Regions from separate parts of the Pseudomonas sp. 13B_2.1_Bac1 genome, predicted to be linked through region 2. Evidence: predicted binding sites of a transcription regulator. Region 2 holds the regulator's gene; each other region holds the start of a gene.
The links. The regulator sigma-54, encoded in region 2, starts transcription at its own class of promoters, with help from an activator protein. The targets are predictions, from matches to a motif close to ANTGGCATNNANNTTGCTNT.
Positions count from the first base shown of each region.

Region 1: glnK (P-II family nitrogen regulator) is a predicted target of sigma-54. The motif match lies at 4,545-4,564, and genes of this name have one in related genera.
Region 3: glnA (type I glutamate--ammonia ligase) is a predicted target of sigma-54. The motif match lies at 3,493-3,512, and genes of this name have one in related genera.

Region 1 covers NZ_JANLOH010000049.1:80,738-88,577, forward strand. Annotated here, with positions in the region: gene NTD80_RS11475 (LysR substrate-binding domain-containing protein) at 1-223, shown strand, start outside; gene NTD80_RS11480 (methyl-accepting chemotaxis protein) at 402-2,378, shown strand; gene NTD80_RS11485 (YifB family Mg chelatase-like AAA ATPase) at 2,430-3,926, opposite strand; gene NTD80_RS11490 (accessory factor UbiK family protein) at 4,090-4,350, opposite strand; gene glnK (P-II family nitrogen regulator) at 4,773-5,111, shown strand; gene NTD80_RS11500 (ammonium transporter) at 5,146-6,486, shown strand; gene NTD80_RS11505 (secondary thiamine-phosphate synthase enzyme YjbQ) at 6,698-7,123, shown strand; gene sutA (transcriptional regulator SutA) at 7,226-7,552, shown strand; gene NTD80_RS11515 (HAD family hydrolase) at 7,654-7,840, opposite strand, start outside.
Region 2 covers NZ_JANLOH010000100.1:10,183-18,022, reverse strand. Annotated here, with positions in the region: gene NTD80_RS24535 (class II fumarate hydratase) at 1-425, shown strand, start outside; gene NTD80_RS24530 (hypothetical protein) at 453-896, shown strand; gene NTD80_RS24525 (superoxide dismutase) at 898-1,509, shown strand; gene NTD80_RS24520 (ZIP family metal transporter) at 1,544-2,437, shown strand; gene NTD80_RS24515 (HPr family phosphocarrier protein) at 2,525-2,797, opposite strand; gene rapZ (RNase adapter RapZ) at 2,814-3,671, opposite strand; gene ptsN (PTS IIA-like nitrogen regulatory protein PtsN) at 3,674-4,138, opposite strand; gene hpf (ribosome hibernation-promoting factor, HPF/YfiA family) at 4,149-4,454, opposite strand; gene NTD80_RS24495 (RNA polymerase factor sigma-54) at 4,530-6,023, opposite strand; gene lptB (LPS export ABC transporter ATP-binding protein) at 6,222-6,947, opposite strand; gene lptA (lipopolysaccharide transport periplasmic protein LptA) at 6,947-7,522, opposite strand; gene lptC (LPS export ABC transporter periplasmic protein LptC) at 7,509-7,840, opposite strand, start outside.
Region 3 covers NZ_JANLOH010000084.1:14,997-22,836, reverse strand. Annotated here, with positions in the region: gene glnL (nitrogen regulation protein NR(II)) at 1-906, opposite strand, end outside; gene NTD80_RS19385 (chorismate mutase) at 1,270-1,806, opposite strand; gene glnA (type I glutamate--ammonia ligase) at 1,986-3,392, opposite strand; gene thiI (tRNA uracil 4-sulfurtransferase ThiI) at 3,727-5,181, shown strand; gene typA (translational GTPase TypA) at 5,321-7,141, shown strand; gene NTD80_RS19365 (YkgJ family cysteine cluster protein) at 7,471-7,840, opposite strand, start outside.

The sequences.
Region 1 (7,840 bases), on a different contig from region 2:
GCGAGGCTACGGCGTGTCGATGGGCGACTTGCTGATGGTGGCTGAGGACGTGGCCCAAGGGCGGTTGAGCCTGCCGTGGCCGACCGCCGTGGCCAGTGGTGAAAATTATTACCTGGTGTGGCCGAAGACCCGCCCCGGCGGCGAGCGTTTACGCCGGCTGGCAGACTTCCTACAGGGAGAAGTGCGGGCGATGGTTTTACCGCCGGTCGAGCGCCTCGATTGAGTGGCCCAAGGCACGGGTGCGCAACCGTTTGCGAGATACCCCTGTGATTCGCTCAAGTATTTCCCGCGTCCGCCGAAGTAGGTGTGTTGGAACCATCGTGCACCAACGCTTCCCATTAGATAATTTGCCGAGCAGCGCTATGAGATCAGGATGATCCTGGCCTCGGCCAGGAGCCGTCATGTCTCAACCTCGCGCCCGGATTGCCTCACAGTTAGGCCTCGCATTAGCCGTGATACTGGCTGTTGTCATCAGCGGTAGTACGGTATTCGCCTTGCGTTCCCTGGACTCCGCCAACCTCGACACCCGCGAAGAGCACCTGGCCAGCGAGGCGCGGCTGCTCGCCGATCAACTCAACACCTTCCACAGCACCTTGCGCGAAAGTACCCAGCGCTTGAGCGGGCTGTTTGAAAAGCGCTTCGGCGCCGGGTTGAGCGTGCATGCGGATCAACCGGTTACCGTCGCCGGGATGCAGACGCCAGGCCTGTACCTGGGCAATGACGTGTTGAACAACGATTTCGATGAGGTCGATGAATTCAAGGACACCTCCGGCGGCGTGGCCACGGTATTTGTGCGCAGTGGCGAAGACTTCATTCGTGTCAGCACGTCCTTGACCAAGCAGGATGGCAGTCGCGCCATCGGCACGGTGCTGGATCATCAGCACCCGGCGTATCAGCGCCTGCTTGCCGGGCAGAGTTATGTGGGCCGTGCGGTGCTGTTCGAACGTTCCTACATGACCCAGTACACACCGGTGCGCGACGCGGCCGGCAAGGTGATCGCGGTGCTGTTTGTCGGCTTCGACTACACCGACGCGCAGAATGCCCAATTCGAAAACCTCAAGCGCTTCCGCATCGGCAAGACCGGCTCCCTTGCGTTGCTGGACGAACAGAAGCGCTGGCTGGTGCCGCCCGCTGGTGTGCAGGCACTGGATCAGGCAATCCCGGTGATGCTCGACCTGGCGAATAAGCCGGGCGAGGGCCGTTTCTGGAGCGACAAGAACGAAGACTTTTACAGCGTCTCGGTGCCCTTCGAAGGCGGCCCGTGGTCGGTGGTCGCGAGCATGCCCAAGGCTGAGATCCGCGAAGTCACCTGGGCCGTGGGTATCCGCCTGGTGATCGGCAGCGTGCTGGCGATGCTGTTCGCGGTCGGCGCGGCGGTGTGGCTGTTGCGCAGCAAACTGCAGCCGTTGAGTGATCTGGTGAGTCAGGCCGAGGCCTTGGGTGCCGGTGATTTGAGTGCACGCTTGAACGTGTCCAGCCATGACGAAATCGGCCAGTTGGCACGCAGCTTCAACCAGATGGGCGAGGCGCTGTCGACCATGGTTTCGCACATTCGCAGCGCAGCCGAAGAAGTTAATAGCCGTGCCCAGGCCTTGTCCGGTTTGTCCGGCGGAGCTTATGAGGGCATGGAGCAACAGTCGGGCGAAATCACCAGCATGGCCGGCGCGGTGGAAGAGTTCAGCGCCACCTCGCTGAACATCGCCGACAACATGGGCAATACCGAGCGCCTGGCGCAGGAAAATGCGCAGCAGACTCGTATTGGCCGTACCTCGATGCAAGAGGCGTCGTCGTCTCTTGAGCACATCGCCACTGCGCTGAACAGCACCGCCACGGTGATCAACACCCTTGGCCAGCGCTCCCAGGAAATCGGCGGGATCGTCGGCGTGATTACCTCGATCGCCGAACAGACCAACCTGCTGGCGCTCAACGCCGCCATCGAAGCCGCGCGGGCCGGTGAACAGGGCCGCGGGTTTGCCGTGGTCGCCGACGAAGTGCGCAACCTGGCGTCGCGTACCCGCCAGGCCACTGATGAGATTTCCGGGATGATCCAGAGCATCCAGCAGGAAACCGGCAATGCCATCAGCACCATGGAGCACGGCAATGTGTTGATGCAGGAAGGCCTGTCGCGCAACGCCGACGTGGCCTCGGCCCTGGCGCGGATCGACGAGCAGAGCCGCTCGGCCGGCCAGCAGTTTGCCGCGATCACCACCGCCACCCAGGAGCAGAGCAGCACCGCGACCTTGCTCAGCAGCAACTTGCAAAGCATTGCGCTGGCCAACAGCGAGCAGCGTGAAGTGGTGTCGAACCTGGCGATTACGGCCAAGGAGTTGGAGACGCTGGCAGCGAGCTTGCGGCATGAGGTGGATCGGTTTCGCTGAAACTGGATTGGCGCACACTTCCCGCCCAGGCCCTGCTGATGCTCACAAGGCTCAGGTGATCGCTGCCGGACGATATTGCAGCGCCTCTTGCAGGTGATGGCGAGCGATAGTGTCTGCTTGTTCCAGGTCCGCCAGCGTGCGCGCTACCTTGAGCAGCCGGTGCGCCGCGCGCAGCGACAATGTCAGTCGCTCGCAAGCGGTCTCCAGCCAGCTTTCGTCGACCTTTGCCAGCGTGCAATGCTTGCGCAGCCCCGGTAGATCCAGGAAGGCATTGGCGCAGCCCTGGCGCTTCAGCTGACGCTCCCGGGATTCGGCAACCTGCGCCGATGCCTTCGCCGTGTTATCGCCATCCTGCAGGGCCGGGTTCAGCGCGGTGGTCTCCCGGGCGACGGTGACGTGCAAGTCGATCCGGTCCAGCAGCGGCCCGGAGAGTTTGTTGCGATAGCGCTGAATCTGCTCCGGTGTGCACCGACAGCGCCCGCTGGGATCGCCCATGTAACCGCAGGGGCAGGGGTTCATCGCCGCCACCAGTTGAAAGCGCGCCGGAAAACTCACCCGGTCGCGGGCGCGAGAAATCACGATATGCCCTGATTCAAGGGGCTCGCGCAGCACCTCCAGGACCTTGCGATCAAACTCCGGCAACTCATCCAGGAACAACACCCCGTGATGGGCCAAGGTGATCTCCCCGGGCTGCGGCTTCGAGCCGCCACCCACCAATGCGGGGCCTGATGCAGAGTGGTGCGGCTGACGAAACGGCCGGTGCGGCCAATGGCTCAGCGGCGCGAGGCTGACCACTGACTGAATCGCTGCCACTTCCAGGGCTTCCTGTTCGCTCAGCGGGGGCAATAACCCAGGCAGGCGGCTGGCGAGCAAGGTCTTGCCGGTGCCGGGCGGCCCGCTCAGCAACAGGTTGTGCGCGCCTGCAGCGGCAACCAGCAGTGCACGCTTGGCCATTGACTGGCCTTGCACTTCGCTCAGGTCCGGGTACGGCTTGTTCAGGTACAGCAGTCCATCGGACTTGTAGGGCTCAATCGGCGCATGCCCATTCAGGTGTGCCACCACTTGGAGCAAATGGTCGACTGCAATGACCGTCAGCCCGGACGCCAGGCACGCTTCCTCTGCATTCGCCCGAGGCACTATCACGGTGCGTCCGGCCTTGCGTGCTGCCAGCGCCGCGGGCAGCACGCCTTTCACCGCTCGCACCGCGCCGGACAGTGCCAGTTCGCCCAGGCATTCCACGTTATCCAGGGTCAGCGCCGGCACCTGCACGCTGGCCGCCAGGATCCCCAAGGCAATCGCCAGATCAAAACGCCCGCCGTCCTTGGGCAGGTCGGCGGGTGCGAGGTTGAGGGTGATCCGGCGGTCGGGGTATTTCAGTGCTGAATTGAGAATGGCACTGCGTACACGGTCCTTGCTTTCCTTGACTGCGGTTTCCGGTAGACCCACCAGAGTCAGGGACGGCAACCCATTGGCCATATGCACTTCGACGGTGACGGCAGGGGCTTCGACGCCAATTTGGGCGCGGCTGTGGACAATGGCGAGGGACATGCTCGTTCCTTGAAAGGGAGGGCCGCTTCCTGCGGTTTTTCAAGGGTAGACGAGGTGGAATAGAGCGGGGCGTGGAGGTTTTACAGAACGTATCCAGAGAACGACGCAGAACAAATGTGGGAGCGGGCAAGCCTGCTGCCACATTTTGACCCCGTTGCGTCAGTTACTCGGCCGGGGGTGTCAACCGCGCTTCCAGCTCAGCCACTTTGGCTTCCAGGCTCTCCAACCGTGCACGTGTGCGGGCCAGCACGACCATCTGGCTATCAAACTCTTCGCGGCTCACCAGGTCGAGTTTGCTGAAGCCGCTCTGCAGCAGAGCCTTGAACTGGCTTTCGATTTCATTGCGGGGCAGCGGGGTGTCGCCGCTGAACAGGCGAGAGGCGTGGCCGCTCAGGGCATCGAGGAGATCTTTGGGCGCGAGCATGGGAAATATTCCGGAAAACTGTTGGCCGGCAGTGTATCACGCAGCGTCTATAGTGATTTTCACGGCCTGCCGCGCACGCTTTTCGCGCAGCCGGCCGTAGGGCTGCGCACTGTTTTTGTGCGCATTGCGTTCGCCAGAAAGCCCCGCAGGTGGGCGTAAGTGAGCAAAGGACTGATTTCAGTGATTTTTACGGAGCTGGCAAGGTTTCTGCTTAGACGATCATGACCCATGCACTGATGCAGTCGCTGTGACGAATGCAGTGCGCCGACGGATCAGGGGTACAGGTTTCGTCACCAGTGGTTCGCTGACGTCGCCACGGCAATTGCCCTTGCGACGACGCGTTACAAAGCCAGGCACTGCGCTTAGACTTGAGACGGGTTTGTTTTCCTGGGGCAAGTCCACCAATTCGGGAGAGAGTTTTCATGAAGCTAGTCACTGCCATCATCAAGCCGTTCAAGTTGGACGATGTACGCGAGTCGTTGTCCGAGATCGGCGTGCAGGGCATTACCGTTACTGAGGTCAAAGGCTTCGGTCGGCAGAAGGGTCACACCGAGCTGTATCGCGGCGCGGAATACGTGGTCGATTTCCTGCCGAAGGTGAAGATTGATGTCGCCATTGACGACAAGGATCTTGACCGGGTTATCGAGGCGATAACCAAGGCCGCCAACACCGGCAAGATCGGTGACGGCAAGATCTTCGTGGTCAATCTGGAACAGGCTATTCGCATCCGTACCGGCGAAACCGATACCGACGCAATCTAAGCCGCCAAACCCCAACGCCCCAGGAGAAAACAATATGACTCTGCGTAAATTCGCAGGGCTCGGAGCCCTGTTGTCCATCGTAATGCCCAGCCTGGCCATGGCGGCAGACGAAGTGGCTGCTCCAGTCCTCAATTCCGGCGACACTGCATGGATGCTCACATCCACTGCGCTGGTGCTGTTCATGACCATTCCAGGCCTGGCGCTGTTCTACGGCGGCATGGTGCGTTCCAAAAACATTCTGTCCGTGATGATGCAGTGCTTCGCCATCACCGGCCTGATCACCATCCTGTGGTTCGTGTACGGCTACAGCATGGCGTTCGACACCACCGGGATGGAAGCGGGCGTCGTCAACTTCAACTCGTTCGTCGGCGGCTTGTCCAAATTGTTCCTGTCGGGTGTGACCCCTGCGAGCATCACCGGCCCTGCGGCGCTGTTCCCTGAGGCGGTGTTCGTCACCTTCCAGATGACCTTCGCGATCATCACCCCGGCGCTGATCGTCGGTGCCTTCGCCGAGCGTATGAAATTCTCCGCGATGCTGATCTTCATGGGCGTCTGGTTCACCCTGGTCTACGCACCGATTGCCCACATGGTCTGGGGCGGCCCGGGTTCGTTGCTGGGCGACTGGGGCGTGCTGGACTTCGCAGGCGGCACCGTGGTGCACATCAACGCCGGTGTGGCTGGCCTGGTGGCGTGCCTGGTACTCGGCAAGCGCAAAGGCTTCCCGACCACTCCAATGGCGCCGCACAACCTCGGTTACACCCTGGTGGGTGCCGCGATGCTGTGGGTCGGCTGGTTCGGCTTCAACGCCGGCTCCGCAGCGGCAGCCAACGGCACTGCCGGCATGGCGATGCTGGTCACCCAGATCGCTACCGCTGCTGCAGCGCTGGGCTGGATGTTCGCCGAGTGGGTCACCCACGGTAAGCCAAGCGCACTGGGCATTGCCTCGGGTGTGGTCGCTGGCCTGGTGGCAATCACGCCAGCCGCTGGCACCGTGGGCCCGATGGGCGCCCTGGTGATCGGTCTGGCTGCCGGTGTGGTGTGCTTCTTCTGCGCCACGACGCTGAAACGCAAGCTGGGCTACGACGACTCCCTGGACGCCTTCGGCGTACACGGTATCGGCGGTATCCTCGGCGCAATCCTGACCGGCGTGTTCGCTGCCCCTTCGCTGGGCGGCTTCAACGCGGCCACCACTGACATCGCGGCGCAAGTCTGGATCCAGTGCAAAGGCGTCGGCTTCACTGTGATCTACACAGCCATCGTGACCTTCATCATCCTCAAGGTGCTGGACGTGGTGATGGGCCTGCGTGTGACCGAAGAAGAAGAGGCGGTCGGCCTCGACCTGGCGCAACACAACGAGCGCGGCTACAACTTGTAAGTACGCGAAAAAAAGATGCCCGGCTTGCCGGGCATTTTTTTGCCTGGCGTTTGTCAGTCATAACAAGCTGTGTCGGTTTTTGCGCCCAGTTTGTGATGGGGCGCACGCGGCACTTTCCAGCGTGCGAATGTCTTACAGGCATGTAGGCGTATTCGGCACTTTGTTTTTTCCCAGAGCGCGCTAGAATGCGCGCCGATGGGCGGAGAACTGTATGTGGCAACAGACCCTGATCACCCTGCGGGCAAAGCCCCGGGGCTTTCACCTGGTAACCGACGAGTTACTTGCCGGCCTGCCTGAATTGAAGGCATGTCGCGTGGGCCTGTTGCATCTGTGGCTGCAGCACACCTCGGCCTCGTTGACCGTCAACGAGAATGCCGACCCGGCGGTTCGTCGTGACTTCGAGCGTTTCTTCAATTCGCTGGTGCCGCAGGGCCGGGCAGGATTCGAGCACAACGACGAAGGCCCGGACGATCTGCCGGCGCACTTCAAGGCCAGTCTCCTGGGCTGCCAGCTGAGTTTGCCGGTGAAGAACGGCCGCTTGGCGATGGGGACCTGGCAAGGTGTTTATCTGGGCGAGCACCGTGATCATGGCGGTGCTCGTAAAGTCCTCGCCACTCTGCACGGTGATGGGGCATAAGCCACTGGTTATCCAGTGGATGTTGATTTTTTTCCGGCGACCTCGACAGAGGGTGAAGCTGGGCTATAACTAATCTGCTTTTCGCAAGTCATGAGGTAGAACATGAGCGACGATGATCTGGAAAACGACGAACTGGAAGTAGGTGACGAAGACGACACCGAAGAAGGTCTTGAAGCGGCGGCTGAAGACGTTGCTGACGACGACGGTGGCGATGATGCGCCTGTTCCGGCTGCCAAGGGCAAGGCCAAGGCTGCTGTTTCGGTAGACGAACTGCCGAGCGTCGAGGCCAAGAACAAAGAGCGCGATGCGCTGGCCCGTGCGATGGAAGAATTCCTCGCTAAAGGCGGCAAAGTGCAGGAAGTCGAGGCCAACGTGGTGGCAGATCCACCGAAGAAGCCAGATAACAAGTACGGCAGCCGACCTATCTGAGGTCTGCCACCTGCTTGCTGAAAGAGCCCGCCGTCGCTGCGGGCTTTTTCATGCCTGCAGCAAACTGGCTGGCCCACCGCATTCCTGTGTGGGCGCTGGCTTCAGTGTGTATGCCAACTGCGCAGCAGTGGCGGCAGTTCGGTCAAGCTGCGAATCTCGGCATCCGGGCGCTTATCACCTTCCCATGGCTTGCCTGTCGGGTTGAACCACACTGCACGCAGGCCCGCCTGCTGCGCCCCGGCGATGTCATCACCTGGGTGGTCGCCCACGTGCACCGCCTTGCTGGCG
Region 2 (7,840 bases):
AGGTCAATCCGGTGATCCCGGAAGCAACTGCAATGGTCGCCGCGCAGGTGATCGGCAACGACAGTGTGATCACCATCGCCGGCCAGTCGGGCAATTTCGAGCTGAACGTGATGTTGCCGATCATCGCGCAGAACCTGCTCGGCAGCCTGGAGCTGCTGGCCAATTCCAGTCGCCTGTTGGCGGACAAGGCCATCGCCAGCTTCAAGGTCAACGAAGCCAAGCTCAAGGAAGCGCTCTCGCGCAACCCGATCCTGGTCACCGCACTCAACCCGATCATTGGTTACCAAAAAGCCGCTGAAATCGCCAAGAAGGCCTATCAGCAAGGCCGCCCGGTGATTGATGTCGCCCTCGAGCACACCGACTTGCCGCGCAGCCAACTGGAGGTCCTGCTGGACCCGGAAAAGCTCACGGCCGGCGGCGTGTAATCACCGACACTGCTTTGGAGGCTCACCATGGAGCATTGGAAACGCACGATCGAATGGGCCAATCGCTGCTTTATGCAGGGCGAGCTGGTAGACGCTCGCGAGGCCTATCTACAGGCCCTGGCCTTGGCTCAGGTGTTGTTCGAGCGCTGGGCGGATGCCGACGAAGCGGTGGCGGCCTGCGTCATTTCCCATCACAACCTGGCGGACCTGCACCTGCGCCTGAACCAGCCGGAGGAGAGCGCCGAATACCTTTGCGCCATCCACCAGCGCCTCTTGCAGACCATGCAGGACCCGCGCCTGAGCCCGCAATTGCGTGAAGCGGCCCTGCGCCAGAGCAGCAAGACCTACGTCGAGCTGTTGAATTTCATCAGCGACCACGGCGAGTACCCGCGTACTCATCGGCTGCTGGGCAGCACTGCGGCGCCCTCGGATGCGTCGACTCGCAACAGTCCTTATTACGGAGCACATTGAAATGTCCTACACCTTGCCTGCCTTGCCTTACGCCTACGATGCCCTGGAACCGCATATCGATGCGCAAACCATGGAGATTCACTACACCAAGCACCACCAGACCTACATCAATAACCTCAATGCTGCGGTCGAGGGCACCGAGTTCGCCGGCTGGCCGGTAGAGAAACTGGTCTCCAGCGTGCAACAACTGCCGGAAAAACTGCGTGCGGCGGTCATCAACCAAGGCGGTGGCCACGCCAACCACTCGTTGTTCTGGGCGGTGATGTCGCCCAAAGGTGGCGGCAAGCCAGAAGGCGCGCTGGGCAGGGCCATCGACGAGCAACTGGGCGGTTTCGACAGCTTCAAGGAGGCGTTCACCAAAGCCGCGTTGACGCGTTTCGGCAGTGGCTGGGCCTGGCTGAGCGTGACACCGCAAAAGACCCTGGTGGTGGAAAGCAGTGGTAACCAGGACAGCCCGCTGATGAACGGCAATACGCCGATCCTGGGCCTGGACGTCTGGGAACACGCTTACTATCTGCTGTACCAGAACCGTCGCCCGGAATACATCAATGCCTTCTACAGTGTTATCAATTGGCCGGAAGTTGCCGCGCGCTATCAGGCCGCCCTGGCCTGATCTTCACCCTTCATAACCCGATCTAAGGCCGACTATGGGCACGCAAACACTGGCGATCAGCAGCGGACGAATGTTTCGTTATGCGTTTGGCTCGCTGCTGCTATTGGCAGGTACTGCATTGTTGGTGGCCCATGGACTGGCCTGGCTGGACCTGGAGCCGCGTATCCTGCGCGCCCTGCAGGGCGGGTCAATCTGTGCACTCGGCACGGCACTCGGCGCGGTGCCGGTGTTGGTGATTCGGCGCATGCCGGTGGCGTTGAGCGATACATTGCTGGGCTTTGGCGCCGGGGTAATGCTGGCGGCGACTGCATTTTCGCTGATCGTGCCGGGCATTGCCGCGGCTGAAGGCCTCGGGCTCTCGCCCTGGGGCGCCAGTGGCTTGATCAGCTTCGGCATCATGCTGGGTGCATTCGGGTTGTATCTGGTTGACCGCAAGGTCTCCGGCGCAAGCCCGGAAATGTTGGTGGGCACGCCGGACAACCCGGTGATCCCGCCGCGCATCTGGCTGTTCGTGTTTGCCATTATTGCCCACAACATCCCGGAAGGCATGGCGGTGGGCGTTTCCGCCGGCGGCGGCATGCCGGACGCCGATAGCTTGGCCATGGGCATTGCCTTGCAGGACGTGCCCGAAGGGCTGGTGATTGCGTTGGTATTGGCCGGGGCCGGGATGTCGCGGGTCAAGGCCTTCCTGATCGGAGCCGCGTCAGGCTTGGTGGAGCCGGTATTTGCAGTGCTTTGCGCATGGCTGGTGAGTTTGGCCGAGGTGCTGTTGCCGTTGGGCCTGGCCCTGGCTGCTGGCGCGATGCTGTTGGTGGTGACCCACGAAGTGATCCCGGAGTCGCGGCGCAATGGTCATGAGAAGCTCGCCAGCCTGGGATTGTGCATCGGGTTCTGCTTGATGATGGTGATGGATACAGCCGTGGGGTAAACCGCTCCCGGTTAGGCGTCGGCTCGCCGGCGCTCGGTCGCGGTCTTGAAGGACTCTATCGCCGGCAAGCCGGGCTCCTACGGAAGGTTATTCGCCTTCGTCGAAGAAGTTATTGATCAATGCCACCAGTGCGGTCATTGCTTCGTCTTCCTGCTCACCTTCGGTCTTCAGATGAATCTTGGTGCCCTTGCCGGCAGCCAGCATCATCATGGCCATGATGCTCTTGCCGTCGACCATGGAATCCGGGGTGCGTCCGGCGCGGATCTGACAGGGGAACTGCCCGGCAACACCGACGAATTTGGCCGAGGCGCGGGCGTGCAGGCCCAGCTTGTTGATGATTTCAATTTCCAGAGCGGGCATCGCGGGGGTGTTCCTTTCAGCTAAGGTCGCGGTGGCGAACCTGGACGTTCTTGAGGGTTTGTTGCAGCACCTGGCCCAGGCGCTCGGTCAGGTAGACGGAACGGTGGTGGCCGCCGGTGCAGCCGATAGCGATGGTGACATAGGCGCGGTTGCTCGCGGCAAAGCGCGGCAGCCATTTGAGCAGGTAGCTGGAGATGTCCTGGAACATCTCCTCCACATCCGGCTGCGCTGCCAGGTAATCGGCCACCGGCTGATCCAGCCCGGACTGATCACGCAGTTCCGGTTTCCAATAGGGGTTGGGTAGGCAACGCACATCGAACACCAGGTCGGCGTCCACCGGCATGCCCCGCTTGAAGCCAAAAGACTCCACGAGAAATGCGGTGCCAGGCTCCGGCTGATTCAGCAGGCGCAGCTTGATGGCATCGCGCAGCTGGTACAGGTTGAGGCTGGTGGTGTTGATCTTGAGGTCGGCGAGGTCGATGATCGGCCCCAGCAACGTGGTCTCATCTTCGATGGCTTCAGCCAGCGAGCGATGAGGGCTGCTGAGCGGGTGGCGTCTGCGGGTTTCGGAGAAGCGCTTGAGCAGCGTCTCTTCGTCGGCGTCCAGGTACAGCACATCGCAATGAATGTGTTTGGCGCGCACTTCCTCGAGCAATTGCGGGAAGCGCTCGAGGTGGCTGGGCAGGTTGCGGGCGTCAATCGAAACAGCGACCAGGGGTTGCGCCAGTTCGGTGTGGATCAACGCACGTTCCGCCAATTCCGGCAGCAGGCCGGCGGGCAGGTTGTCGATGCAATAGAAACCGTTGTCCTCAAGAACATTGAGGGCGGTGCTTTTACCCGAGCCGGAGCGGCCGCTGACGATGATCAAACGCATGATTACTGCCCGTTTTGTTCATCCAGGACAACCTGATAGAGCGCCTCACTGGTGGCAGCGCTGCGCAGTTTGTCGCGTACTTCCTTGCGGTCGAGCATGCTGGCGATCTGCCGAAGCAGCTCCAGGTGCGCATCGGTGGCAGCCTGTGGGACCAGCAGTACAAACAGCAGGTCGACCGGGGCGCCGTCGATGGCGTCGAAATCGATAGGTTTTTCCATGTGCAGCAAGGCGCTGACAGGTGTTTCACAGCCTTGCAGGCGGCAGTGTGGAATGGCGATGCCGTTACCAAAACCGGTCGAACCCAGTTTTTCACGGGCGATCAGCGACTCATAGACAACTTGCTCATCCAATTCAGGCACTTGGCCATGGATCAGTTTGGCAATTTCTTCGAGGGCTTTCTTTTTGCTGCCGCCCGGCACGTTCACGAGGGAACGGCCGGGGGTCAGGATGGTTTCAAGTCGGATCATGGGGGGAGAGTTAACGACCTGTACCTTGCATCAGGTGCAGATTCTTTTCCTTATGCTTTATGAGTTGGCGGTCCAGCTTGTCGTAGAGCGAGTCGATCGCCGCGTACATGTCCTCATGTTCCGCATTGGCGACGAGCTTGGCATTCGGTACGTGCAGGGTGGCCTCGATTTTCTGCTTGAGCTTATCGACCTCCATGATGACCTGCACGTTGGTGATCTTGTCAAAATGCCCCGCAAGTTTGTTCAACTTGCTCTCGGTGTACTCACGCAGGGGCTTGGTGACTTCCAGCTGGTGTCCACTGATGTTGACTTGCATACAGCTTCTCCTTCGTTGCCAGTGCATAAAGCGGCAGGCCGGGGTGCCTGCCACTGGAACGCTTTGGCCCGCCCGTCACATCAAACGCTTTCGCTCGCTGGAAGGCGCGATCCCAAGGGATTCGCGGTACTTGGCGACGGTTCGACGGGCGACCTGAATGCCTTGTGCCTCCAGTAAACCAGCGATCTTGCTGTCACTCAACGGCTTTTTCTGATTTTCCGCGGCAACCAGTTTTTTGATGATCGCGCGAATCGCCGTGGACGAGCATTCGCCGCCTTCAGAGGTGCTGACATGGCTGGAGAAAAAGTATTTCAGCTCATATATACCGCGTGGGGTATGCATGAATTTTTGCGTGGTCACCCGCGAGATCGTCGATTCGTGCATGCCCACCGCCTCGGCGATATCGTGCAGGACCAGCGGTTTCATTGCTTCGTCGCCATATTCCAGGAAGCCGCGCTGATGCTCGACGATCTGGGTGGCGACTTTCATCAGGGTTTCGTTGCGGCTTTGCAGGCTCTTGATGAACCAGCGCGCTTCCTGCAATTGGTTGCGCATAAAGGTGTTGTCGGCGCTGGTGTCGGCGCGGCGCACAAAACCGGCATATTGCGGGTTGACCCGCAGGCGTGGCACGGATTCCTGGTTCAGCTCCACCAGCCAGCGCTCGTTGTCCTTGCGCACGATCACGTCAGGCACCACGTATTCGGCTTCGCTGGACTCGATCTGCGAGCCCGGACGCGGGTTGAGGCTCTGCACCAGTTCGATGACCTGGCGCAGGTCGTCTTCCTTGAGCTTCATGCGGCGCATCAGCTGGCTGTAGTCGCGGCTGCCGAGCAGGTCGATATAGTCGGTCACCAGGCGCTGGGCCTCGACCAGCCAAGGGGTCTTGGCTGGCAGTTGGCGCAGTTGCAGCAACAGGCATTCACTGAGGGTGCGCGCGCCAATGCCGGCGGGCTCGAACTGCTGGATGCGGTGCAGGACGGCTTCAATCTCGTCCAGCTCGATATCCAGCTCCGGATCGAAGGCTTCGAGGATCTCTTCGAGCGTTTCGTCCAGATAACCCTGGTTATTGATGCAGTCGATCAGGGTCACGGCGATCAGGCGATCGGTGTCCGACATCGGCGCCAGGTTCAGTTGCCACAGCAGATGGCTCTGCAGGCTCTCGCCGGCTGAGGTGCGCGTGGTGAAGTCCCATTCGTCATCGTCGTTGCTGGGCAGGCTGCTGGCGCTGGTCTGGTAGACGTCTTCCCAGGCGGTGTCCACGGGGAGTTCGTTGGGGATGCGTTCGTTCCAGTCGCCTTCCTCGAGGTTATCCACCGTTGGGGCGGTTTCCTGATAGGAGGGTTCCTGCACGTCGGAATTGGGTTTTTGCTCGATGTTGTCGGCCAGCGGGTCTGCATTATCGAAGTCGTCGCCTTCTTCCTGGCGTTCGAGCATCGGATTGGACTCCAGGGCCTCCTGGATTTCCTGTTGCAGGTCCAGGGTCGACAATTGGAGCAGGCGGATGGCCTGTTGCAGCTGCGGTGTCATCGTCAGCTGCTGGCCCATTCTCAGGACTAGCGATGGTTTCATGGCAGGGGCTTAACACCTTATTCGCCGGCGCAATGCGCCATCCACGACAGGGCGCGTGAGCGCCAAACATAAGCAAATTATATGCCTGATATCGGGGGCTTTGCCTAGAGCGCGGTAACAATAAAAATCCGGAGGTTTTCATTGACTCCCGCGCACCTTGGCGAACGGCCTGCCACCGCCTTTTTCAAACAGGCAGGCTTACAGGCGGAACTCGTGACCCAGGTACACTTCCTTGACCAGTTCGTTGGCCAGGATAGTGGCGGAGTCGCCTTCGGCGATCAGCTGGCCATCGTTGACGATATACGCGGTTTCGCAGATATCGAGGGTCTCACGGACGTTGTGGTCAGTGATCAACACGCCAATGCCCTTGGCCTTGAGGTGGTGGATGATCTGCTTGATGTCACCCACCGAGATCGGGTCGACACCGGCAAACGGTTCGTCCAGCAGGATGAACTTGGGTGCAGTGGCCAGCGCCCGGGCAATTTCCACGCGGCGACGCTCACCACCGGACAGGCTCATGCCGAGGTTGTCGCGGATGTGGTTGATATGGAATTCCTGCAGCAGGCTTTCCAGCTCCTTGCGACGGCCGTCACGGTCGAGTTCCTTGCGGGTCTCGAGGATCGCCATGATGTTGTCGGAGACCGACAGCTTGCGGAAGATCGACGCTTCTTGCGGAAGATAGCCGATGCCCGCGCGGGCGCGGCCGTGCATCGGCTGGTGGCTGACGTCGAGGTCGTCGATCAGGACGCGACCCTGGTCCGCCTGGACCAGGCCGACGATCATGTAGAAGCAGGTGGTCTTGCCGGCGCCGTTGGGGCCGAGCAAGCCGACGATCTGGCCGCTGTCGATCGACAGGCTGACGTCGCGCACGACCTGGCGGCTTTTATAAGCCTTGGCCAGATGCTGGGCTTTCAGGGTTGCCATTAGTTCGCCTTCTTCGCATCGGGTTTAGGCGCAGGCTGGGCAGCGCCGTCTTTCTTCTTCGGCTGGATAACCATGTCGATGCGTGGACGCGGTGCGCTGAGCTTGCTGCCCGTGGCGCGGCCGGCGTTGGCGACCTGCTTCACGGTGTCATAGGTGATCTTTTCACCTTCCGTGGAGTTGCCGTCGGGGCTGAGCACCTTGGCCTGGTCGATCAGCACGATGCGATTCTGCTGGGCGTGATACTGGATGGTCTTGCCATAGCCTTTCATCGGGCCGGTATCGGTCGCGGACTGCTTCTGTTCGAAGTAAGCCAGGTTGCCCACTGACGTCACCACGTCGATGTCGCCGGATTGGGTGCGAGTCAGGGTCACCGTGTTGCCGGTGATCTTCATCGAGCCTTGGGTGATGATCACGCCGCCGGTGTAGGTGGCGACGCCTTGCTTGTCATCCAGCTGCGCATCGTCGGCCGAGATGTGGATCGGTTGCTGGCTATCGTTCGGCAGAGCCCAGGCGCTCACGCTTCCCAGTGCTGCGCCCAGACCGAGCAAAATAGGGAGAGTTTTAACGAGCCTCATACTGTCCTCTTACGTTCGATAGCAGGTGTATCCTGCTTTCTTTCAAATACGCTTTCATTCCCTTGCCAGTCGATACACCGCCAGCGCCGTCGATTCTAACGTCTTGCTCGGTCTGCGCATATTGCTTCTGCGGGAATACGGTCATGCGACTGCTGGTAATCACGGTGTCGCGGTTTTTCGCATCGGTGCGTGCAACACGTACCGAGTCGATCAGTTCTACCTGGGTGCCGTCCGGGTTGACCTCGCCACGCTTGCTGGTGACGTGCCACGGAAACTCGGTGCCACGGTAGATGTTCATGTCCGGGTTGGTCAGAAGGG
Region 3 (7,840 bases), on a different contig from region 2:
TTCCGCAGGAATGCCCGGGCCGTTGTCGATGATCTCGACCTTGGTCACCAGGCGATGGCGCACGTGGCCAATGGTGAATTGGCGCAGGGCACGGGTGCGCAGGCTGATGCGGCCCAGGCGCAGTTCGTTCTGGCTGCTGATGGCCTGCATGGCGTTGCGCACGATATTGAGCACCGCCTGGATCATCTGCTCGCGGTCGATCAAGACGTCGGGAATGCTCGGATCGTAGTCGCGCACCAAGGTGATGCAGCCCTGGCTTTCGGCTTCGACCAGTTGGCAGACACGCTCCAGCACCTCGTGCACGTTGGTCATCGCCAGCGACGGCAGTTTGTTGGAGCCGAGCATGCGGTCCACCAGGTTCCGCAAGCGGTCGGCCTCCTCGATGATGACGTTGGTGTAGTCCTTGAGGTTCTCGTCCGGCAGCTCACGGGCCAACAGCTGCGCCGCGCCGCGAATCCCGCCGAGGGGGTTCTTGATCTCGTGGGCCAGGCCGCGCACCAGCATCTTGCTGGTTTCCTGCTTGGACAACTGCGCTTCCTCCTTGGTAATGCGCAGCAGGCGATCGCGGGGGTGGACTTCGAGCAGCAGCAGGGTGGCGCCGTTGCTCAGGATCGGGGTCACGGCATAGTCGACGGTCAGCGTCTGGCCGGTCAGGGCCGTGAGCATTGCCTCGCGCTTGGTAAACGGGTGTGCCTGCTCCACCGCCTGGCGCAACGAGCTCAAGGCTTCGGCCGATTCGGTGAACAGCTCGCTGATGAACTGCCCATGGCTGCGCTGGCCGCTGATGGCCAGGAGCATCTCCGCCGCCGGGTTCATGTACTCAAGGCGCAGGTCGTCATTGAGCAGAATGGTCGCGGTGGTCAGGTTGTCGAGTAGCAAACGGTGCAGTGCATCGCTGATGGTCATCAGGACCTCTTTTGGAGCATGGCGCGGGCTTGAGGCACACGCTGATACAAGGAAAATGCAAAAACCAAACCAAGGCTCCGAAAAGAAGCGTTAAAGCCCTGAAATAGGGGTTTTAGGCGCGAAACTGTGGCGTTCTGCCAGCTTGATCGGGAAGAATCGAACCAAAATGGGCTGGACAGGTGGGAAGGGTGCAGCCTATCGCACCAATATAGTGCGGTTTTGTGAAGGTTGTTCAGGAAGTGAGGGGATGACTTGAAAGGTTGCGCGCATGGAGGCGCTGGCTTGTCTGCGCTATCGATGGTGAATGCACCGCCGCAATCGCAGGCAAGCCAGCTCCCACAGATTTGATGGGGTTGCAGCTTTTTAACCTTTGTTGATGCACAGCTCGGCGGTGGCGCGGATCATTGCCAGTTGGCGCAGCGGATCATTCAGTGGCTCGTGCACGGCTGAGGCGAGCCATTGCGGGCACTGCGCGTCGGTGCGCTGCGGGGTGAAGTCGGCGAGTTGCTGCAGCAGGCGTTTTTGCAGTTCATCCAGTTTCGGGCGGATCTGCTTGACCAGGTCCGGTCGCGGATCGTCCGGCGCCTTGCCCTGGAACTGCCAGTCAGACAGATGGGTGTACTGCACCAGTTTGTTCGCTTCGATCTGCGCCGAGAAAAACTGCTCGGCCGCGGCGGGCGCCAGCTTGTAGGTTGGCGCCTGGGCGATGACGCTGGCGATCACTTCTTGCTCGCGCTTCTTGTCTTCCACGGGCTTTTTGCTGTCCCACTTGCTCAGCGCGACCTGATCGGCAATCTCCAGGCGTTCGGCGATGCTGTTGAGCAAAGGCTCCAGGGTCGGTGGGGCGGCGAGTGCATTGGCGCTGATAAATAATAGGACAGAGGCAAGTCGAAGCTTCAAAGGCGATCTCCTGTGGGAGCGGGCTTGCCCGCGATGGCAGTGTCAGTCAATACAACAGGTACTGGATGCGGCGCAATCACGCGCGAGCCCGAGCCTGCATTTTTCATGATGTGCAGGCAAAAAAAAGACCTCCCGAAGGAGGTCTTTTTCATCACGCCGCGTTACGCAGCGCTACCGGATCAGCAGCTGTAGTACAGCTCGTATTCCAGTGGGTGTACGAAGGTGCGTACTTTGATTTCTTCTGCGCTTTTCAGCTCGATGTAGGCATCGATGAAGTCGTCGCTGAATACGCCGCCTTTGGTCAGGAACGCACGGCCTTTGTCCAGCTCTTCCAGGGCTTCTTTCAGGCTGCCGCACACTTGTGGGATCTCTTTGGCCTCTTCAGGCGGCAGGTCGTACAAGTTTTTGTCGGCGGCGTCGCCAGGGTGGATCTTGTTCTGGATACCGTCCAGGCCGGCCATTACCAGGGCAGCGAAGGCCAGGTACGGGTTGGCTGCTGGATCCGGGAAGCGTGCTTCGATACGGCGAGCGCGAGGGCTGGACACGTAAGGAATACGGATCGAGGCAGAACGGTTGCGAGCCGAGTAGGCCAGCATCACTGGTGCTTCGAAACCTGGGACCAGACGCTTGTAGGAGTTGGTCGAAGGGTTGGTGAAGCCGTTCAGGGCCTTACCGTGCTTGATGATGCCGCCGATGAAGTACAGGGCGGTGTCGGACAGGCCGGCATAACCTTCGCCAGCGAAGGTGTTCTTGCCTTCTTTGGCGATGGACAGGTGAACGTGCATACCCGAACCGTTATCGCCGTACAGTGGCTTAGGCATGAAGGTAGCGGTACGGCCGTAGGCCACGGCAGTGTTGTGTACGCAGTACTTCAGGGTCTGAACTTCGTCAGCCTTGGCAACCAGGGTGTTGAACTTCACACCGATTTCGTTCTGGCCGGCAGTGGCCACTTCGTGGTGGTGCACTTCGATGACCAGGCCCATGTCTTCCATGGCGTTGCACATGGAGGTACGGATTTCGTGGTCGTGGTCGAACGGTGGAACCGGGAAGTAGCCGCCTTTGATACCTGGACGGTGGCCATGGTTGCCGCCTTCCACGTCCTGGTCGGACATCCACGAACCTTGCTCGGAGTAGATCTTGAACATCGAGCCGGAGATGTCGGACTTGAACTTGACTTGGTCGAAGATGAAGAATTCTGGCTCTGGGCCTACGAATACGGTGTCACCGATACCGGTGGACTTCAGGTATTCCTCGGCACGCTTGGCGATCGCACGTGGGTCGCGGTCGTAGCCTTGCATGGTCGAAGGCTCGATCACGTCGCACACCAGGATCAGGGTGGCTTCTTCAGTGAACGGGTCCAGTACGGCAGTGCTGTCGTCCGGCATCAGGATCATGTCGGAAGCTTCGATGCCTTTCCAGCCGGCGATGGAGGAACCGTCGAACATTTTGCCTTCTTCGAAGAAAGCATCATCCAGCGCGTCGCGAGCCGGCATGGTCACGTGGTGCTGAGTGCCTTTTGTGTCCGTGAAGCGCAGATCAATCCATTTAACGTCATGATCTTTGATGAGTTGAACCGACTTCGACATGGTGTCCTCCGGGTGGCTTCGGGCTGGGGTAGTGGAGTTAGCCCTTAGAATGTGGGTGATGCCGGCGCGGATACTCCGCCATGGCAACCTGCCTCACAAGAGAGCAAATTGCATGCCAGTGCGCCAACATGGCCTTTTTGCTTCAAAATGGCCCCTATAAAGGTGCAATCCGCTGAAACGGAATAAATAACGCACTGCAATGTAGCGTTAATTTCTGTAAATGACCCGTTTTGGTGCGTGAAGCGGCTGATGCATATTAACTGGTTAAACCTTGAGCGATTTCCGCTATAATCCGCGCCCCCCTTTTTCGGCAGGCCCTGCGCGCGCTGTTTCCATGAAATTAATCGTTAAAGTCTTCCCCGAGATCACCATCAAGAGCCGACCGGTACGGACGCGTTTCATCCGTCAGTTGGCCAAGAACATCCGTGCCGTGCTCCGCGATCTGGACCCGGCTGTGGTGGTGAACGGCGTGTGGGACAACCTCGAGCTGGAAACCCGCGTAACCGACGCCAAAGCCTTGAAGGATATGACTGAGCGCCTGAGCTGCATGCCGGGCATCGCGCATTTCCTGCAGGTCGACGAGTACCCGCTGGGCGACTTCGACGACATCACCGAAAAGTGCAAGCAGCACTACGGCAGCGCGCTGGAAGGCAAGATTTTTTCGGTGCGCTGCAAGCGTGCCGGCAAGCACCCGTTCAGCTCCATGGATGTCGAAAAATACGTCGGCAGCAAGCTGCGTCGCGAGTGCGGCGCCGCCGGAATTTCCCTCAAGGCGCCGCAAATTGAAGTGCGCATGGAAATTCGCGACCAACGGTTGTTTGTGATCCACAGCCAGCACGACAGCATCGGCGGCTACCCGCTGGGCGCCCTGGAACAGACCCTGGTGCTGATGTCCGGCGGTTTCGATTCCACGGTGGCGGCCTACCAGATCATGCGCCGCGGCCTGATGAGCCACTTCTGCTTCTTTAACCTGGGCGGGCGTGCACACGAATTGGGCGTGATGGAAGTCGCGCACTTTATCTGGAAGAAGTACGGCAGCTCCCAGCGCGTGCTATTTGTGAGCGTACCGTTCGAGGAAGTGCTGGGCGAAATTCTCGGCAAAGTCGATAACAGTCATATGGGCGTAGTATTGAAGCGTATGATGTTGCGCGCTGCGTCCCGAATCGCCGATCAACTGCAGATCGACGCGCTGGTGACCGGTGAAGCGATCTCCCAGGTGTCCAGCCAGACGCTGCCGAACCTGTCGATCATCGATTGCGTCACCGAGAAGCTGGTCTTGCGCCCGCTGATCGCCAGCCACAAGCAGGACATCATCGACCTGGCAGAGCAGATCGGCACCGCCGACTTTGCCAAGCACATGCCCGAGTACTGCGGGGTCATCTCGGTGAACCCCAAGACCCACGCCAAGCGTCACCGCGTGGAGCATGAAGAAAAAGAATTCGACATGGCGATTCTGGAGCGTGCGCTCGAGAACGCCAAGCTGGTCCCGATCGATCGTGTCATCGATGAACTGGGCCAGGATGTGCAGATCGAAGAAGTCAGCGAAGCCCTGGCCGGCCAGATCGTCGTCGACATCCGTCACCCGGATGCCGCTGAAGATGAGCCGCTGGAGATCGCCGGCATCGACGTACAAACGCTGCCGTTCTATGCATTGAACGCGCGTTTCAAGGAACTGGATAACAGCCGTCAGTACCTGCTGTATTGCGACAAAGGCGTGATGAGTCGCCTGCATGCTCACCATTTGCTCAGTGAGGGGTATGCCAATGTGCGCGTTTATCGACCGAGCTAAGAGCCCGGGGCTGTTTGCCTGTGGCCTGCGTCACCGGCCCCCCGACTCTGCCGTCAAGCTGTAACGGCAAGGCCTGACTCTACTGTTAATCGCTGCCACGACCTGTCAGCACACCGAATCCTCTGATCGAGATACACAAGTGATCGAAAATCTACGTAACATCGCCATCATTGCTCACGTTGACCATGGTAAAACCACCCTGGTAGACAAACTCCTGCGTCAATCCGGCACCCTGGAGCGCAACGAGCTCAACGACGAGCGCGTGATGGACTCCAACGACCAGGAAAAAGAGCGCGGTATTACCATCCTGGCAAAAAACACCGCTATCAACTGGAACGGCTACCACATCAACATCGTGGATACCCCGGGCCACGCCGACTTCGGCGGCGAAGTAGAACGCGTAATGTCGATGGTTGACTCCGTTCTGCTGCTGGTTGACGCTCAAGACGGCCCTATGCCGCAAACCCGTTTCGTGACCAAGAAGGCATTCGAAGCCGGCCTGCGTCCGATCGTGTGCATCAACAAGGTTGACCGTCCAGGCGCGCGTCCGGACTGGGTTCTGGACCAGATCTTCGACCTGTTCGACAACCTGGGTGCCACCGAAGAACAGCTGGACTTCAAAGTCGTCTACGCCTCGGCCCTGAACGGTATTGCCGGTCTGGACCACACCGACATGGCTGAAGACATGACCCCGCTGTACCAGTCGATCGTCGACAACGTACCTGCGCCGGCTGTTGACCGTGACGGTCCGTTCCAGATGCAAATCTCCGCACTGGACTACAACAGCTTCCTGGGTGTTATCGGCGTTGGCCGTATCGCTCGTGGTCGCGTCAAGCCGAACACCCCGGTTGTCGCTATCGGCGCCGACGGCAAGAAGCGCAACGGTCGTATCCTGAAGCTGATGGGTCACCACGGTCTGCACCGCATCGACGTTGAAGAAGCGGCTGCTGGCGACATCGTGTGCATCAGCGGTATGGACTCGCTGTTCATCTCCGACACCCTGTGCCACCCGGACGCTGTCGAGGCGATGAAGCCTCTGACCGTTGACGAGCCAACCGTTTCCATGACCTTCCAGGTAAACGACTCGCCATTCTGCGGTAAAGAAGGCAAGTTCGTGACCTCCCGTAACATCAAGGAGCGTCTGGACAAAGAGCTGCTGTACAACGTTGCTCTGCGCGTTGAAGAAGGCGACTCGGCTGACAAGTTCAAGGTTTCCGGCCGTGGTGAGCTGCACCTCTCGGTACTGATCGAAACCATGCGTCGCGAAGGCTTCGAAATGGGCGTTGGTCGTCCTGAAGTGATCATCCGTCAGGTTGACGGCGTGAAGCAGGAACCGTTCGAAAACGTGACCATCGACACCCCTGAAGAATCCCAGGGCAAGGTCATGGAAGAGATGGGCCTGCGTAAGGGCGACCTGACCAACATGGTGCCGGATGGCAAAGGCCGTGTACGTCTGGAATACAACATCCCTGCTCGTGGTCTGATCGGTTTCCGTAACCAGTTCCTGACCCTGACCAACGGTGCTGGCATCCTGACCTCGATCTTCGATCGCTACGACACCATGAAGTCCGGCGACATGTCCGGCCGTCAGAACGGTGTTCTGGTATCGGTTGAAACCGGCAAGGCACTGACCTACTCCCTGGAAACCCTGCAGGCGCGTGGCAAGCTGTTCGTTGAACACGGTCAAGAGATCTACAACGGCCAGATCGTTGGTCTGAACAGCCGTGACAACGACATGGGCGTCAACCCAACCAAAGGCAAGAAGCTCGACAACATGCGTGCTTCGGGTAAAGACGAAACCATCGCCCTGGTTCCACCTGTTCGCTTCACCCTGGAACAGGCCCTGGAATTCATCCAGGACGACGAGCTGTGCGAAGTGACGCCGAAGTCGATCCGCCTGCGTAAGAAGATCCTGGACGAAGGCGAGCGTACCCGCGCTGCCAAGAAAGCCAAGAACTGAGTTAACTCAGGCTGAATGAAAAACGCCCCCGGTCGAAAGGCCGGGGGCGTTTTTTTATGCCTGCTTCTTGGGGGGGGGCGGCGGCTTGTTGTGGTGAGCGGGCTTGCCCCGCGTTGGGCTGCGAAGCGGCCCCTCCAGGAATCGGTGCGTTGTTTCAGGCAAACCGAGGTGTTTGGGTTTGGGGCCGCTGCGCAGCCCAACGCGGGGCAAGCCCGCTCGCCACAACAGGCTCGTTCATCACAACAAGCCCGTCCACCACAACAGGCTCGTTCATCACAGCGAGCCCGCTCATCAGAGCAGGCCCGCCTGCCAAAGGGGTGGGTTTTGGATCAGAACTTGTCGAGGGTCTTGAACTTGGTTTCGCGCACCACTTCCTTCGGCTTGTACGCGCAATACCCTGGGCGCGGGCCGATCTTGGGGTGGTTGCGGCAGGTGTCCGGGCGCTTGTCATAAATAGTGCAGAAACGCGTCTTACGATCCAGGTACAGGCAATCGTTGTTGCTCATGCGCTGCAGGGTGAATATTTCCGACTTGGAATTGAAGCGCTCGACGATGCCTTCCTTCTGCAAACGCTTGGCGATGTTCTTCGGCGGGTCGCCGCGCTCGAACTCATCGACGATGCCAATGCGGATCAGGTCCTTGATCTTCACCTCGACCGGCAGCGTGCAGCAGCTGGACACGCAGCCACCGCACATGTGG